3 regions of the Photobacterium nomapromontoriensis genome follow, and region 1 is predicted to be linked to each of the others. Evidence: riboswitches for the same ligand, from Rfam matches in the RefSeq annotation. Region 1 holds a riboswitch; each other region holds the start of a gene.

Region 1 (6,177 bases):
AAGTAAAGCAAGAAATAGTGTCAAAATATAAATGTATCCTAGTCTGATGACCATGATTTATTCGCGATAAGCATTGTTTTTTTTCTCATCAAAAAGCCCTTTAGACGTCTAGATTTCCAACTCTGCTATGGTAGGATGTGAACTAGCTGTAACATTATATAAGGAAGAATACAGTGCTGACGGACAAGGATTTACTACAGAAGCGAATTAAAGAGCAGATCCTGATCATTGATGGTGGTATGGGCACCATGATTCAAGGTTATAAACTTGAGGAGCAAGATTATCGTGGTGAGCGATTTGCTAATTGGCATTCTGATTTAAAGGGCAATAATGACCTATTAGTGCTGAGTCAGCCGCAGTTGATTAAGGATATTCATTCGGCATACCTTGAGGCTGGTGCTGATATTCTTGAAACTAATACCTTCAATGCTACGACGATTGCCATGGCTGACTATGATATGGCAAGTCTGAGTGCGGAGATTAACCGTGAAGCGGCCCATCTCGCTCGTATCGTTGCTGATGAGTGGACGGGAAAAACGCCGGATAAGCCACGTTTTGTTGCTGGTGTGTTAGGTCCGACTAATCGCACTTGCTCTATATCACCCGACGTAAATGATCCTGGCTACCGTAATGTTACGTTTGATGAGCTTGTGCGAGCCTATTCGGAATCCACTCATGCCCTGATCCAAGGTGGCGTTGATTTAATCCTGATTGAGACTATCTTTGATACACTCAACGCCAAAGCGTGCGCTTTTGCGGTGGAAACTGTTTTTGATGAACTTGGTTATAGTTTGCCTGTGATGATTTCCGGTACCATCACCGATGCCTCTGGCCGAACGCTTTCAGGGCAGACAACAGAAGCGTTTTATAATGCACTACGTCATGTAAGGCCGATCTCATTTGGTCTTAATTGTGCTTTAGGCCCGGATGAGTTACGTCCATATGTGGCAGAGTTATCGAGGATCTCAGAATGTGCAGTTTCCGCGCATCCAAATGCAGGTTTGCCTAATGCGTTTGGTGAATATGATTTGTCGCCTGAAGAGATGGCCGTACACGTGAAAGAATGGGCGGAGAGTGGCTTCTTGAATTTGATAGGAGGGTGTTGTGGTACGACGCCTGAGCATATTCACCATATGTATATTGCCACCAAAGATCTCAAACCCCGCGTGTTACCTGATATTCCCGTCGCTTGCCGCTTATCTGGCCTTGAGCCGTTAACGATTGAAAAAAACACGTTATTTATTAACGTGGGTGAGCGAACTAATGTGACAGGTTCAGCTCGATTCAAACGTCTGATCAAAGAAGAATTGTACGATGAAGCGTTGGACGTAGCCCGTCAGCAGGTTGAAAACGGCGCGCAAATCATTGATATAAATATGGATGAAGGCATGTTAGATGCGGAAGCTGCGATGGTCCGCTTCTTAAATCTGTGTGCCACGGAGCCGGAGATCGCTAAAGTTCCCATCATGGTCGACTCCTCCAAATGGGACGTGATTGAGGCCGGTCTGAAGTGTATTCAGGGTAAAGGGATCGTTAATTCAATCTCTCTAAAGGAGGGGATAGTCAAATTTGTTGAGCAGGCCTCTCTGATCCGTCGCTATGGTGCAGCCGTTATTGTGATGGCATTTGATGAGGTTGGGCAGGCCGATACTCGTGAGCGAAAACTGGAAATTTGCACCAAAGCTTATCGGATCCTTGTTGATGAAGTGGGTTTTCCACCTGAAGATATCATTTTTGACCCGAATATCTTTGCTATTGCGACTGGGATTGAGGAACACAATAACTATGCCGTCGACTTCATTGATGCGGTGGCAGACATTAAGCGCGACTTGCCACATGCCATGATTTCTGGTGGGGTTTCTAATGTGTCTTTTTCGTTTCGCGGTAACAATTATGTGCGCGAAGCGATACATGCAGTGTTCCTCTATCACTGTTTTAAGAACGGTATGGACATGGGAATCGTCAATGCTGGTCAGCTTGAGGTTTACGATAATGTGCCAGATAAACTGCGCGAAGCCGTGGAAGACGTGGTGCTTAACCGGCGAGATGATAGTACTGAGCGTTTGCTCGATATTGCCGCTGAATACGCAGGGAAGGATGTAGGTAAAGAATCCGATGCTACAGCTTTGGTATGGCGAACTTGGCCAGTAGAGAAGCGTTTGGAGCATGCTCTTGTCAAAGGGATCACCGAATTTATTATTGCAGATACTGAAGAGGCGCGGCTGAATGCTGATAAACCGCTTGCCGTGATTGAGGGGCCACTCATGGATGGCATGAATGTGGTCGGCGACCTGTTTGGTGAGGGTAAAATGTTTCTGCCACAAGTCGTGAAATCAGCGCGGGTGATGAAGCAGGCTGTTGCTCATTTAGAGCCATTTATCAATGCGTCTAAACAATCCGGATCGTCCAATGGGAAGATCTTACTGGCAACCGTTAAAGGTGATGTGCACGATATAGGTAAGAATATTGTTGGTGTGGTATTACAGTGCAATAACTATGAAATCATTGACCTTGGGGTGATGGTGCCGTGCGAGAAAATCCTTCAAGTCGCCAAAGAAAAAAACGTTGATATTATAGGTCTATCTGGGTTGATCACCCCATCGTTGGATGAAATGGTGTATGTGGCCAAAGAGATGGAACGCCAGGGATTTGAATTACCGTTATTAATCGGTGGAGCGACAACATCGAAAGCCCATACCGCAGTGAAGATTGAACAAAACTACCATCAGCCAGTGGTGTATGTGAACAACGCTTCTCGTGCAGTTGGCGTATGTTCATCGCTGTTGTCTGAAAATCTCAAGCCTGCCTTTGTCGAAAAGCTGCAGGCTGATTATGATGTGGTACGTGAGCAGCATGCTCGTAAACGCCCTCGATCTAAGCCCGTAAAATTGGAAGCGGCTCGCGTCAATAAGGTTGATATTGACTGGGAGAGTTATACACCGCCGGTACCTGCTAAACCGGGTATACATGAATTTAATGACGTTGATGTCGCGACCCTGCGCAGTTATATCGACTGGACTCCCTTTTTCATGACTTGGTCATTGATGGGGAAATACCCTGCTATCTTTGATCACGAAGAGGTTGGAGAGGAAGCGAAGCGTTTATTTGATGATGCGAATTCGTTACTGGATAGAGTGGAAAGCGAGGGCTTATTACAAGCGAAGGGGATATGTGCATTATTTCCAGCCAACAGTGTCGGTGATGACATTGAAGTGTATACCGATGAGTCGCGTACAGTTGTGGCAGAAGTGCTTTATCACTTACGTCAGCAGACTGAGAAGCCAAAAGGTTTCAATTACTGCTTATCGGACTATATCGCCCCGAAAGTAAGTGGTAAGTCTGATTGGGTCGGGGCATTTGCCGTGACGGGAGGTATCGGCGAGCGAGCGCTGGCCGATGCTTATAAAGCGGCGGGCGATGACTATAATGCGATCATGATCCAAGCGGTGGCTGATCGTCTGGCTGAAGCTTTTGCAGAGTACTTACATAAAATTGTACGGAAAGAAATTTGGGGATATTCGTTACATGAAGACCTGTCCAATGAGGATTTGATCCGTGAAAATTATCAAGGGATCCGCCCTGCTCCCGGTTATCCTGCATGTCCAGAACATACAGAGAAAGGCACATTGTGGGAGCTTTTAGGCGTGGAAGAGGCGATAGGCATGTCGCTGACATCCAGCTATGCCATGTGGCCGGGTGCGTCGGTATCGGGGTGGTATTTTTCTCATCCGGACTCGCGTTATTTTGCTATCGCACAGATCCAAGAAGATCAGAGAGATAGCTATGCAGATCGTAAAGGATGGAACACGATTGAGGCCGAAAAATGGCTGGGGCCTAATTTGCATTAGGCGTGGCTGTTCTTTCGAGAATTGACTGACACAAGAAAGGCGCTCATTGAGCGCCTTTCTTGTGTCTGAGCGAGGATTACTCGAACAGAGCCTGATGCAGTGTTTTTACTACGTCTCGTGACTCCTGAGTACTGACCAAGAAGCAGAGGTTATGGGTGCTGGCACCAAAGCAAATCATGCGAGGACTGTATTGGTCGAGTGTACCAAATACCTGAGTTGCTGCTCCGGGGGCTTCACCTAGCTTATTGCCAATCAGGGCGACAAGACATAAGTTATGCTCAACCTCGACTCGGCATAGCTCACTTAGCGCTGCTGTTGCGGCTGCTGGCAGATTGGGTGCACCGCCACCGGTATCAGTTTGATCCAGAGTTAGCGATATACTGACTTCTGATGTGGTGATCAGATCGACAGAAACTTTGTGCTCAGCCAGGATCCGAAAGACTTCAGATAGAAAACCGTAAGCATGGAACATCTTCAGGCTAGTGAGGGTTACCATGGTCTGGTTGCAACGTAAAGCCAGCGCACGAAACTTCGGTGGCTCCGTTACATGCTGGCGGATCCATGTGCCGCCTTGATCGGGTGCTTTCGAGGATCCGATAAAAACTGGGATCTGCTGACGAACCGCTGGAAGCAGCGTTGATGGATGCAGAATTTTTGCCCCAAAGTTAGCCATTTCCGATGCTTCACTAAAACTGATTTCACTAATTGGCTTTGCATTGGCAGTAATGCGTGGGTCGGTACTGTACATACCCGGTACGTCAGTCCAGATTTCCAGCGTATTTGCACAGATTGCTTCTGCGATAAGTGCTGCACTGTAGTCACTGCCGCCACGACCAAGTGTGGTGGTTTTTCCTTTGTCATCAGAACCAATAAAGCCCTGAGAAACAATGATCTTATCTGTCAGCAGTGGCTGGAGATGCTGCTCTGCAAGCTGACGGATGGTATTAATATCTGGTACGGCTTTACCATATTGGTTATCGGTACGCATGACATGACGAATGTCAAAACGTTGGGCTGGTGCCCCCATTTCATTCAGGATCTGAGTGAAAAGGAATGTTGACAGCAGTTCTCCATGAGCAACCAATTGATCGGTAAACTGGACGGACGGAGATGTCGCCGTGTGTTCCGATAGCGTTGCGATATTATCAAGAAGTTGATAGATCTCTGTTGATACGCATTCCGGTTGCGTTAAATCATCGAGAATCGATTGATGGATTGTACGAAGTTGTTGTAGCCGTTGTGAGCGCTGCTCGATATCGGCAATTCCATTTGCTAATTCAACTAGCAGGTTGGTTACACCGGAACACGCACTGATCAATACAACCTTAGCTGATGGGTTGTTTTTAATGATTTCGGCGCTTCGGCTCATGGCGGCATGATCGGCTACACTGGTGCCGCCAAATTTCGCTACAGTGATCGGCGGAGGAACCGCAGAATTATTGTCAATAAAGCTCACAACGAGTCTCCCAAAATGAATAAATTAAACGTTCTCATACATAGGGGGGTGACTCGGGATCAAGATCCCGACATAAGTGTCAGGAGAGCAAAGCGGTAAGATCTTGGAAGATACAACAACCAGAAGCTCCCCACCTTTCCCTCACCATTGTCTCGGGAAAGATGACAGCTAGAAGGATTCAACCTTCTAAGCCGATATAACATGCCCCCTGTCATGTCATATCTCGGCGTTACTCCCCCTCTCCAGATTGCTTTGGGGTGGGGCCCCGCAATCCTAGATACCTGGGTAACGCTCCTCTTCTGTTTTCACCTGAAAATAACGCGCATCAGGATGAACAAAAAATGTGCTTTATTGAAGCGGATCTGTGGCCAGTTTGTCAATCATAAGATGACATGATTTGCTCAAAATTAGCCGAAAAATGCACCAGTCATGATTCAAGAGTGGGTAAGCTATCGAAATACGCACAATCGTGATAGAGCTGATATAGTCATTAAGTACCCTTGTTATCGAAACTGATGATAACCACTCTTACTTTCAGGGAGGAATAATAATGAAAATTGGTCGTTTTTACCCACCTCAACGCACCCTTATGGGCCCCGGTCCTTCGGATATTTATCCGTCAGTCTTGCAAGCATTAAGCCGCCCGACGATTGGCCATTTAGACCCATTGTTTATTGGCATGATGGATGAGTTGAAGCAGCTACTTCAATATGCATTTCAGACTCAGAATACTTTTACGATTGCGGTTTCAGCGCCAGGCAGTGCCGGGATGGAAGCATGTTTTGTCAATCTGGTTGAGCCGGGAGACAAAATCATCGTGTGTCGAAATGGCGTGTTTGGCGAGCGGATGCGGGAGAATGTCGAGCGTTGTGG
Region 2 (6,177 bases), on a different contig from region 1:
TGACGAGCATGCTGGTCGACATGCCTGCAGCACAACAAAGAAATATATTCATACTGTCACTCCTTGGGTCGTAATGATGTGTTCTTTTCTGGAATGTAACCGGTTTCAGAGACCGGTTACATTTATACCAAGCGATACATTTAACTGCACTAACCATTGGTTACAAATGCAACAGCTGTCTGTTTTTTATACTGCAACTAAATGGATAACATTACGAAAAATGAGAGAATGGGAGCATATTTAGAGTAGAAACAAAAAGGCATTGGCCTCTAAGCACAACATGATTTGTAAAGACCTCGACAACTAGCCCATCGGGAATGAGCTAGTACTTTTAGGTCACTTTGAGAGAATAACGTTACAGACTTACGGCTTGTGTAGATTCACGCACAATCAACGTACCGCAGACAATTTCAGGTTCAACCTTATCCGTCCCCTCGGCAAACTGTTGCGCGACTGACATAGCCTGCGCCATGATTTTTTGGATTGGCACATCAATGGTGGTCAATGACGGCGTCACGAATGGGCTACAAGGATCGTTATCAATGCTAATAATTGATACATCTTTAGGAACGGAAATACCTTGCTCACTTAGTGCCTTGATACAACCAATAGCAATATCATCAGAAGCGACCACCATTGACGACGGTAGTGCATTTTCTCTCACTATTTTCTTCGCGGCTTCATAGCCTTCAATATAGCCAAATTCACTGGTCGCGTAAGACGCAATGATACCGTCTTCAGAGCGTCTATTAATCGCATCATTGAAGCCAGCCAAGCGTAACGTCGATGTTGGCGTGGTGGGATCGGGACCTAAATACATGATAATGCGATGGCCAAGTTCAACCAAATGCTCTACGGCTATCTCAATAGCATGCTTTTGATCAAAGGCAATCGAATAACCCGCTTCTACGGGCAATGCACGCCCGATATTGACCAAAGGAATATCTATCGACTGATTCAGTGCAATGATCTGCTCTGGTGAGAGTTGGCGACTATAAAGCACAATCACATCGCACTTTTTATCAACCAAAGAATAGACGGCTTTTAATTCGGATTCAGCCTGATTCTGTCCGTCAGCAATCAATAATTGCTTACCAATCCGATCGGCACCCATTGAGGCTTCTTTTAATAGAATACCAAAGTAACTACCAGTAAAATCAGAAAGCACTAACCCTACACTGTTACTTCGTTTTGTTGCCAATGTTTGTGCGACAGAACAAGGTTTGTAGTTCAAATCAGACATAACCTGCCTAACCATCAGCACCGTACTTTCTCTGACTTGCCCTGTTCCATTAATTACACGTGATACCGTCGCTTTCGATACACCCGCAATACGCGACACATCAGTAATTGTTGCCATTCATCCCTCGGCCAAACATGCAAGTACCCATCCCATAAATAAGAAAGCGTACCTGATTTGAATTGATATAACAGGCTCATTATCACAAATGGCTGCATGAAAGTCTAAGTTTGCCACAACCACCGTGTGACCGAGACTACGTCTATTTAACGCTGTCGTCAAAAAAGCCGCCCTGTTAGGACGGCTCTCCGATTCAACTAACATCATTGAATTAAATGGCTTTACGCTTTCGCTTCTGCTTGCGCATCTGCCGCTTCTTGCTCTAGGCGGGTACGCATCAGATCATCGAATACTTTACGTGCTTCCTGAGCTTGCTCAGAGGCTTGCAGCTTATGTTCTTTGGCTGCCATAGCTTCATCAGTCAGACGTCTGATTTCGTCCAGTTGCTCTTGCGGTGCATCGCCCAACTCCATCCCTGACTCGCCTTTTGACAACGCAGTGGCACGGATTGCTTTCTTCAGATCCCAGATGGCGTTCAGTTTTTCACGCTCTTCTTCCGCGGCTGCAACTGCCTCATCTTTCAAGCGCTCAAATTGTGCCATCGCCATGCCTTCTTTCGACCATGGGTCGACATCCGGAAATTCTTCAATATTGATCACCGGATCGATATAGCCTTCCTGATGGGCCAAATCGAGTGTTGCCGCTTTCACACCAGAAATCATCAACATCACGGCAATCACAAGTAACGGAAGGCCACCAACAATGGCGGCGGTTTGCAAGGTTGCCAGCCCTCCCATGAACATCAAAATAGATGGCATCAATGACAAGGTGAATGCCCAGAACAGACGGTTCCAACGCAACGGATCTTCCGTGACGTTATTCTGTACCACAGAAGCCAGAATAAACGAGATCGAGTCAAACGTAGTGGCGGTGAAAATAATACACAAGAGAGTAAACACCGCGATGACCATGGTACTCATCGGCAACTGTTCAAGAATCGAGAAAATAGCTCGCGTTGGACCTTCACTATTAAGAATGCCAATAACATCCAACTGACCTGATAACTGTAGCGATAAGCCAAAATTACCTAAAATCATGAAGTACAGTGCGCAGCCTAGTGAACCGAAGAAGATCGACCCTGACACCATTTGCTTAATCGTCCGACCGCGTGAGATACGCGCCACGAACAAGCCCATGCTTGGTGCAAACACGAGCCACCATGCCCAATAGAAAATGGTCCAGTCTTGCGGGAAGTGAGTATCTTCAAACGTGCCGTAACCACCGAACGGTTCTGCCCATGTTGCCATAATGAAGAAATTCGACAACATACGACCGATAGAATCGAGTCCGGTTTCCAGCATAAACAAGGTTGGCCCCGCCACCAAAACAAAGGCCAACAGTGCCAGCGCGCCCCAGAAGTTAATATTACTGAGCACTTTAATGCCTTCATCCATCCCTTTATAAGATGAATACGCAAATAAAGCCGTACAAAGTAGTAACACGCCAATCTGAGTCGTTGTTGTTGATGGGATCCCAAATAAATAGCTGATCCCCTCATTGATCAACGGTGCCGCCAAGCCCAGCGTAGTCGCCGCGCCACCGAGCAGACCAAAGATAAACAAAATATCAATGACCTTACCCCATTTACCATGGCTACGCGCCTCACCAATAACAGGCATTAACGCAGCAGAAACTTTCAATACTGGCTGTTTACGCACATAGAAGAAATAGGCGATAGGAATGGCTGGGATCAGATAAATTGACCATGCAACCGGCCCCCAGTGGAAAATACCGTACGTCGCCGCCCAACGCACCGCTTCCTCACTGCCTGGTTCTAACTGGAAAGGGGGGCTCTGATAATAATATGCCCATTCAATAGTCCCCCAATACAGGATACTGGCACCGATACCACCACAGAACAGCATCGCCGCCCAAGAGGCGGTTTTAAATTCCGGCTTTTCGTCAGCATCACCTAATTTAATCTGGCCTATATCTGAAAAAATGATATAAATCATAAAGAAGAAAGCAGCGAGGCCGAGTGCCAAATAAAGGAAACCGAGTTTATCAGTCATGAATGTTTTGGCTATCGCAATCCACTCTGCACCTTGGGCTGGAAACAACAATAGGGGGATTATCACGGAGAACAACAACCCTAACGCCCCAAAAAAGGTCGGCTTGTCGATCAATTCAAAGTGTTTTTTAATCATGCTAACTCCTTAGCAAATGAAAATTCCATGCATAGATAAGTCGATAATCATTCATAAACACCAGACACACAAACCAATAACCTAATCGTAACGATAAGAACAATAGATTGTTGCCAAATATCTATCTTTTTTGTGATTTAACACTTGCTCTGTGGTCGGTTATTGATAAGATAGCTAACGCAAACCCTTAATCAGTAGAGGCGCGCTGCCTATAAGTACCCGTGCGGAGGATGATACCGATGATGCCGGAGAAAGGAGTCAGCGCCGAAGTGACTGTTGTTATCACACTCAGTCGCTGGGCTTACGTCGAATAGGCGTAAGACTGCCATAGTTTTTTTCCTATGGAGCGCTACCTGAAGGGGTAACAAGTCATCACTTTTGTACGTCTTCGTTACACCTCTTTTCGGTAGATCTCCACCTTATTTTGTAGGTGTACAGAGATCATGAACCTCATCCATTATTCAGATTCCGCTTGGTCAATTCTCCCGCCAGTGTTAGCGGTTATCCTCGCTGTTACAACACGTCGTGTCCTATTATCACTAGGTGCAGGTATCGTTTCCGGTGCCTTTATGCTGACCGATTATTCACCTGTTGGCGCACTAAAATACCTTTCAGAGAAAGTCCTTAGCATTGTATGGTCTAACGGCAGCCTGAACAGCGATAACGTTAATATGATCATTTTCATGTTATTGCTAGGCGCATTGATCAGCCTGATGAGTGCCTCTGGCGCGACACAAGCCTTTGCCGACTGGGCAGCCGTACGCTGCAAAGATCGACGCAGTGCTAAATCGCTAACAGGTTTGATGGTATTCATCTTTTTTATCGACGACTTTTTCCATAGCCTGTCTGTAGGTGCTATTTGTCGCCCAGTTACCGACCGTTTCCAAATTTCTCGCGCTAAACTGGCGTATTTGTTGGACTCAACAGCAGCACCAGTTTGTGTACTCATGCCTATTTCGTCTTGGGGAGCTTATATCATCGCCCTGATTGGCGGGATCATGGTGGCACATAACGTGACAGACCAGAGCCCAATCGCTGCGTTCGTCGAGATGGTACCGATGAACCTATATGCGGTATTTACGCTGGTTATGGTGCTATGTGTCATTGCATTCCAACTTGATATTGGCCCAATGCGTAAGCACGAAGAGTGGGCGCTGGAAGGTAAACTATGGGATGAGTCTCGTGGCCGTCCAACGGGTCTTGATATCGAAACACCTGAAGGCAGCAACGGTAGCATGATTGATATGGTACTCCCTATCCTGACGCTAACTGCAGCGACGGTCTATTTCATGATCGAATCAGGTGCAACTGTACTGGCTGCGAAAGGCCTTGAGTTCAGCGTTATTGGCTCATTCGAAAACACTAACGTCGGTTCATCATTGGTATATGGTGCAATCTGTAGCTTAGTCGTTTCTATTGCACTCGCACTACGCTTGAAACTCAGTGCTAAAACCTGGCTTAAAGCCGCACCCCAAGGGATCAGCGCGATGCTGCCTGCTATCGTGATTCTGTTCTTTGCCTGGACTATCGGTGGTGTGGTACGTGACATGGAAACCGGTATGTACCTGGCTTCGATGGCAAATGGCAACATCCCAATTGAAATGCTGCCTGCTGTTATCTTCGTTCTGTCTTGTGCAATGGCATTTGCAACTGGCACAAGCTGGGGCACCTTCGGCATCATGCTACCGCTAGCAGGCGACATTGCTGCAGCTAGTGATATCAGCATGTTACTACCTATGCTATCTGCTGTACTGGCAGGTGCGGTATTTGGTGACCACAGTTCACCAATCTCAAGTACCAGTATTTTGTCTGCGACAGGCGCAGGTTGTCACCATATGGATCACGTACTGACTCAGCTACCTTATGCGGTATCTGTTGCCTTTGGTGCACTACTTGGCTATATCGCAATTGGTTACACCCACTCTGCATGGGCGGGCCTTGCTGTCAGCGGCGTATGGTTTATCGGATTCTGCATGTTTGCAATGCGTAAGAACCAACCAATTATGGACATGGCTGAAGCAAAATAACGCTCCAGTAAAAACCTTCGCTCCAAAACACATCAAGCACCCATTGGGTGCTTGATGTGTCTCTAGCGTTTCATTTTGCGAAAGACCCGTATTAGATCCTACTTACGCCCCATCATGCGTAAGATCCGCAGGAATAAATTGATAATATCCATATACAACGCAGCGGCACTGTCTACCGCGTTATCGAATGTTTTCGGGATCTGATTTGCCCGCCCCCAATCGTAGCCAATGTAACCACAGAAGATGAACACAATAACCCAGTCAATCCATGCTTGATGAATACCCAAAACAAAAATCTGGAACAGTTCAATCAATAGCACCATTAATAATGAAATACATAAAGTGCCAGCGATACGGTTGAAAAAGGCTGGAAATAAGGTTCCCAATAGCATCATACACCCGGTAACAAAGCCCGTGACTTTAATTGCCTCTAACACCAGGCCGGGGTCATAGTTGGAAACAACAACATTGATAACAAAACCAAACGGCACCACGACAAAATTGTAACCAACAAAACTTATCAAGGGGCTATCAGACGAGCTAAATAGATAAACACCAAATAGGCAGCTGGCAAAGTAGCTGATAAAAAACACCCACGGTGATACCGAAAGTACAGTATCAACCGAAATTGCTGATACCATCC
Region 3 (6,177 bases), on a different contig from region 1:
CTACCAACACGCGGCCAAGCGCTGGGACACACAGCAACATAACCTCACTCCAGCAGCCCGCTATCAAACCGCGTTACTGTATCTGCAAGGGTTGATGTCACTCTATCAGCTGGATGCAGCGAGTACGTTGCTGCAGCAACTTCGACAAGCTGTCCCTGCAGATCTGCTCAGCACGGCCCAACGAGACCAACTTGATATTATCGCGCTGCAAATCCTCCAGCAGCAGGATATGCGCAAAACAGTCTGCTATAGCAGTACCCTATCCGATCCTGAGCGAGCCACCACTTGTCCAAGTATTCCATTTGCCGAGCAGTTACTGGCACAGCATCATTTTACGGATACCAATGATCTCTCTGCATTGAAAGTTATTATTGCGGCATTGAATGTGTACGGATTGGATCCCGACCTCCTCCAATCAAACCGAATAGGCATGACCCACACGATCAGCCGCTTACTCTCTGCTAACAACGACAGATGGGATGAGCTTTCGCTTGATGACCAAATTGCGCTACATGCTTTTTTTACCCAGCCACAAGGGGTGAACGATAATTTTGCACTGCAGGATGCCGATAAAAAACACCTAAGCTTAATGCCACAGCAATGGCTGAGTCGCCCGCTGAGCGTGGCGAAGAAATATCAGATCCTAGAACAAGCCGAAATGGTTGCTTATAATTTAGGTCAAAATACGTTAGGGGAAGCGTACCAGCGAGAAAAGAAGGACATGCTCGGTAAAGAACTCACCATGAATCCGATGCGATTATCGTACGCTCCGCTTGAGCAGCTAAACCAGAAAGACTACCACGCAAATAAAGCCGCTCTCGCGGCGATGGAGCAAGCGATCATTGCTGGTTATCGCGATAACATGTCATATGCCTTTAATGCGATAAACTCACTGGCTAGTGCACACCTATTTATTGGTGATCTGGAGGGAGCCAAAGCTAGTCTATCTTTGCCATTATCACCGAAGTTACTTGCGGGTTCGGTACATATTAACATGTTCAGCACTTACCCATCAGAGATGATATTGTCCATTTGGTACCGTAACTGGACACGGTTCAACCGCAGCTATGAGAAATATCAAACCCTGATCGAGACCCAGCAACAATCCACTGGCGATCCACTCTATGATACCTATTTTCAACTTTTCAATACGCTACTAACCACGCCGCCAGAAGCTATCGACTATCCCGCGCTGACTAAACGCTTCTTAGCCCCTTACAGCGGCAATTATTCCGGTGAACTCTATCTGCTGTATGCCTTAGCAATTACCAACCATACCGACCAAGCCAAACAACACTTTGCCCAGCTTATTGAATCGCCGAGCGTTGATATGTTTCTATCAACCGCCTATGACCCAGCCCCTGCTTGGCATGATGCCATCATGCTCTATGCGCGATTACTGTCACACCACGGCTACCCAGAACGCGCTGAACAACTCCTCACTGCTCGACTCAACGCCTATCCCGGCAGTAACGACTTACACTCGACCCTGCTCCGATTAGCACTGGCCGAAACCTACCAGATTCAAGGCAAAAAGGCGAAATCCCTAGCATTATGGCAACAGATCGCCCCTTTGCAGGACAGCTTCCGTTTCCGCTCGGATTTACGCGCGATCAGTGATTCACTGATCAAGTTGGAAAAGAGTGAAAAAACACAGACCGATAAACCAATATAGAGATAAAGATAAAGCGATGCCATACCTTAACGTACGACATCGCTATAAATAGTTCGCCACTTTAATCAGGTTACTGTCTGGCTTGCCGATATTTCAGCTGAGCGTCATACAAAGACTGGGGATAAACCGGAAATCCATTTGATTCAATATGGGCTTGTGGCTGTTTTCTGTCAGGAAGTGACGAATATTTAGCCCAGCCTTTTTGGTTTGCATTCATCATATAATCAAACTGAGAGTTCACATTGAGCGGATTACCATGAAGTCCAATCAGATGTGGCATAATTAATTTTCCATACATCCCATTTGATGACATGAAATATAACTTATCATTGGCTTTTCCGGTATTTTCAGCATTCCAAACATAAAGCCCTTTCAGATGATTGGGTTGGTTTTTAACGGCGGCTCCCCAATGCCCTTGTACACAGCCCCCTTTAATATTGTCAAATAAGTTATCGGTACTTTGAGCGCCATGTAAATCCAGCCCCATCAACGGCGAATATGTCGTTCTCAAATTAACATTATGACTGGAATACTTCGACAATCCTGGTGCATGCCACGTATTGGCATTATCACTGACATCCTGAACAAGGTTATTGTTACCATATAATATCGACAGCGCAAGATGACCGGGGTTACCACTTAACACGATATCTTGTGCAGTGACATTAAAAGAATTGGCTATCTGTATAGCCTGATTAAAATCAGTCACTTCAATGTCACGGATCCAACTATCTGTTGCGCGAGTTAAACGTAAAATACTATAACCGCTGTCATGTAATGCATCGGCATGATGGATAAAGTACCCCGACCAACTGCCTGCAAAGGTAATTCCTTCAACACCAATCCCTGTCGCGGGAACAATTTTTGTCACCGTCCAATTATCGTCAGCATTGATTGTATGCCCCACAGGGGTGGTAAAAGTCAGCGAATTTCCCATAACTGACGCGATCTGATGTTTTTCAATTTTTATCAGATTTTTATCTAATTCACTCCAACGTGCTTTACCGGTTTTTTTATTGATCTCAAATTTATAAGGAGAAATCGCATCGTCAATACGCTCTCGATGAGTGATGACACCACGGATCTCTGCGTAATCACCGGCTTTAAAGGCCGATGCATCTTTCACCGTTAAACTAAAGCGACTATCGCCGATAATATTTTGTGTCACATCAGTTTTAACTGTCGTATCAAAATGATCCTTATCTTGCCCTATCTGAATTATATAAGGTGTACTCCACATCTTCTTCGGCGTTTCAGGAAGAAGATGCGTCTTCATTAGCAATCGTGTTTTATCAGCGCCAGCACCACGTAATATAATATTATCTCCGATAATAGAAATAATTTGCTGCTGACGAATATGCGTCAGATTATTAGGATCGATGGAGTTCATATCCGATTTATCGTTAATAATAAAATCACCTTCTGGCACATAGAAAATAATCCCTTGACGACTTTTTTGTCGATATGAGTTCACAGCATTTGCCATTGCCTGAAATGCTTTCTTGTCGCTTAATCCATCATTCGCCACCGCACCATAATCAGTGACATTAAAAATTTTATAATCGGCATAACGAGAATAGTCAGGAAGCGGAACATCACCACGCTGATAACCAGCATATGAAAAGTTTGGTGGAATAAAGCCATCTTGCGCAACATAGTTAGGATCAACAAGATCACTCCCCTGACTACGGCTCGCAACATAATTCTCCCAATACAGGGATGTATTTTCAGCTGAAGCGATTATCGGTAATGATAAGCAACCAACCGCCATTACAATACTTCTATATTTCATCATCAATCCTTAGAACCACTAAGGCGCATTTTCTCCAATGCGCCTCAGTGCGATGCGATTAAAATTTATTGCCAATTAACTTTTTCTACTTCAGCGCTAACTCAACCGCTGCCTGTGCATGGATGGCGGTAGTATCAAACAGTGGGACATTGGTATGGGATTGCTGGATCAGCAGCGCGATCTCGGTACAGCCTAAAATCACTGCCTCAGCGCCGGATTGGTGCAATTTATCAATAATTTTCGCGTACGTTGATCGAGATTCATCACGTATTTCACCCCGGCATAGCTCTTGATAAATAATGTTATGCACGCTTTCCCTGTCATCACTGTCCGGCACGATCACTTCGATACCAAACTTGTCAGTTAGGCGGCCTTTATAAAAATCTTGCTCCATGGTAAAGCGCGTACCCAGCAGCCCGACTTTTTTAATACCGTGATCAATGAGATTTTGCGCAGTCGCATCCGCAATATGCAAAATAGGAATCGCTACCTTTGCTTCAATTTGCGGGGCCACTTTATGCATCGTGTTGGTACAAATCAGAATAAAATCCGCGCCACCGTTCTCTACCGCTTGTGCCGCATCAGCCAGAATCGTCGCCGTTTCATCCCATTTCCCTTGATGCTGTAGAGTCTCGATTTCATCAAAATCCACACTATACAGACAGATTTTGGCAGAATGTAACCCGCCTAAACGCTGTTTAACGCCTTCATTCAGCGCCTGATAATAGCTTAATGTCGATTCCCAGCTCATCCCACCTAGCATCCCAATCGTCTTCATCTCTCGTCCCTAATTCCTTGATTTATCAACTTCATTCAAGCTACCTCAAGATATTCAGCAGCGCGAGAGATATTTAGGCTTCACGCACAGTTTTTATGTCTGCAATATGCATCACAGACACCACCCCGATAACATAATTGAAATATTTACATGATCATCATCACAACTCGCCACTAATAATATTAATTTTAACCATTTGTGTGATTTATTCTTAGCCAAGCAGGATGCTATTTGATCTTCGCTACAAGTAGAGGCGCATTGCCTATCAGTCACTTAGTGGAGGTCGACAGCCGATGAAACTAGGTAAAAGGAGTCAATGCCGAAGTGGTACAGGGTGTCAGCCTGGCTACTGGGGTCGTTCTTAATAAGAACAACACTGTCATCTCAGACCTTGTCTGGATGGAGCGCTACAACACATTTTCATCGGAGTGGGTATAGCTACCCGCCCCTTTGCACTGTTTTGTCTGTCCGTGTCTCAATGTCTCTCTATTTGTCACTGTTTTGATCTATTTTTAGGAGATGTCGACGCATGGCTGATTACGGAATATTATCCATCGTACCCGCTTTACTTGCCCTAGTCCTCGCCTTTACAACACGTCACGTTGTACTGGCTCTAGGTGTTGCCGTTATTAGCGGCATGCTAATTTTGACCAAAGGACACCCCGCCGATACCGTACTGATGTTCTTATCTGACGGGCCCTTTGCTCAGTTGGCGAAAACCAGTAATGCACAAATTATTATTGTGATCACCATTATCTCGGGGTTTATCTACTTAGTTGAGCAAAGTGGTGGCATGGCGGCCTTTTCTACTGTCGCCACCCGCTTTATCTCCTCACCATGCAAAGCCCAGCTGGCGACGTGGGCGGCGGGGATCGGGGTATTTTTCACTGACTCAGGGAACTCATTGATCCTTGGCCCCATGTTTTCACCTATCTATGAAAAACTGAAATTAAGTAAAGAGAAACTGGCCTTTATTATCGATTCAACCTCCTCTCCAGTGTGTGTGTTAATCCCGATAATCAGTTGGGGCGTGTACTCACAAGGGTTGATAGAAAACGCTTATGACAATATGGGCACCCCCGTTGATGGCTTTGCCACCTTTCTGCAGGTGATCCCTTACCAACTCTATGCATTACTGGCGCTACTGAGTGTGCCCGTTTACGCCATCATGAAAAAAGACTGGGGACCAATGGCAGACGCTGAAGAACAGGCCAGCCAGCAACCATCAATCACAGCCACGACGAACACAGTCACTAACGCCCCCTCAATGTCACTGATTTTAGTCCCATTAGGGGTATTATTTGCCACCATCGTGGTGTTGTTTAGCTACAACTATTATCTGCATGGCACCATTAACGGGCCGATTATCCGAACAACACTCGGCACCAGCTACCTTATCGCCTCACTCACGGCCATTGTGTATTACGCGTATACCAAAACCATGACGGCCAACACCTCGTTCAATACGTTTATTTCCGGCATGCAGCGGATCATGCTTATTTTGATCATCTTGCTACTGGCATGGACCTTAGGGGATATTTGTAAATCATTAGGTACCGGGGAATATATCAGTCAAGTGATGGATGATCGGCTCCCCGTGTTTCTACTACCCGCCTTAATTTTCATTATTGGTAGCTTTATTTCTGTCGCAACGGGATCGTCATGGGGCACCTTTGCCATCCTGATCCCCATTGCCGTGCCCGTTGCCAGCGCATTAGGCGCGGATCCTCTCATTTGCATCGGTGCGGCATTGAGTGGCGGAATGTTAGGTGATCACTCCTCCCCAATTTCCGATACCACCATTTTGAGTTCAATGTCCACCGGGTGTGATCACGTTGCCCATGTGCGTACGCAATTCCCTTACGCCATTCTGACCGGGATCACTGCCAGCCTTGGCTTTATGGTGGCAGAAATAACCCGTAGCCCGTACAC

Evidence for each region. A riboswitch is a leader RNA that binds a small molecule or an ion and turns the genes downstream of it on or off. The one in region 1 is predicted to bind lysine.
Region 2: linked by a shared signal. The riboswitch ahead of L4D12_RS12170 (Na+/H+ antiporter NhaC family protein) and the one ahead of lysC (lysine-sensitive aspartokinase 3) in region 1 are both predicted to bind lysine.
Region 3: linked by a shared signal. The riboswitch ahead of L4D12_RS00080 (Na+/H+ antiporter NhaC family protein) and the one ahead of lysC (lysine-sensitive aspartokinase 3) in region 1 are both predicted to bind lysine.

Annotation. Positions count from the first base shown of each region.
Region 1 covers NZ_JAKJSL010000032.1:5,090-11,266, forward strand. Annotated here, with positions in the region: gene metH (methionine synthase) at 174-3,848, shown strand; gene lysC (lysine-sensitive aspartokinase 3) at 3,925-5,304, opposite strand; lysine riboswitch at 5,420-5,611, opposite strand; gene L4D12_RS13760 (pyridoxal-phosphate-dependent aminotransferase family protein) at 5,855-6,177, shown strand, end outside.
Region 2 covers NZ_JAKJSL010000028.1:101,084-107,260, forward strand. Annotated here, with positions in the region: gene L4D12_RS12155 (PTS sugar transporter subunit IIB) at 1-52, opposite strand, end outside; gene L4D12_RS12160 (LacI family DNA-binding transcriptional regulator) at 356-1,360, opposite strand; gene L4D12_RS12165 (BCCT family transporter) at 1,582-3,504, opposite strand; lysine riboswitch at 3,695-3,867, shown strand; gene L4D12_RS12170 (Na+/H+ antiporter NhaC family protein) at 3,951-5,534, shown strand; gene L4D12_RS12175 (Bax inhibitor-1 family protein) at 5,633-6,177, opposite strand, start outside.
Region 3 covers NZ_JAKJSL010000001.1:17,662-23,838, reverse strand. Annotated here, with positions in the region: gene L4D12_RS00095 (serine/threonine protein kinase) at 1-1,675, shown strand, start outside; gene L4D12_RS00090 (DUF4955 domain-containing protein) at 1,746-3,470, opposite strand; gene L4D12_RS00085 (aspartate/glutamate racemase family protein) at 3,553-4,245, opposite strand; lysine riboswitch at 4,486-4,663, shown strand; gene L4D12_RS00080 (Na+/H+ antiporter NhaC family protein) at 4,775-6,177, shown strand, end outside.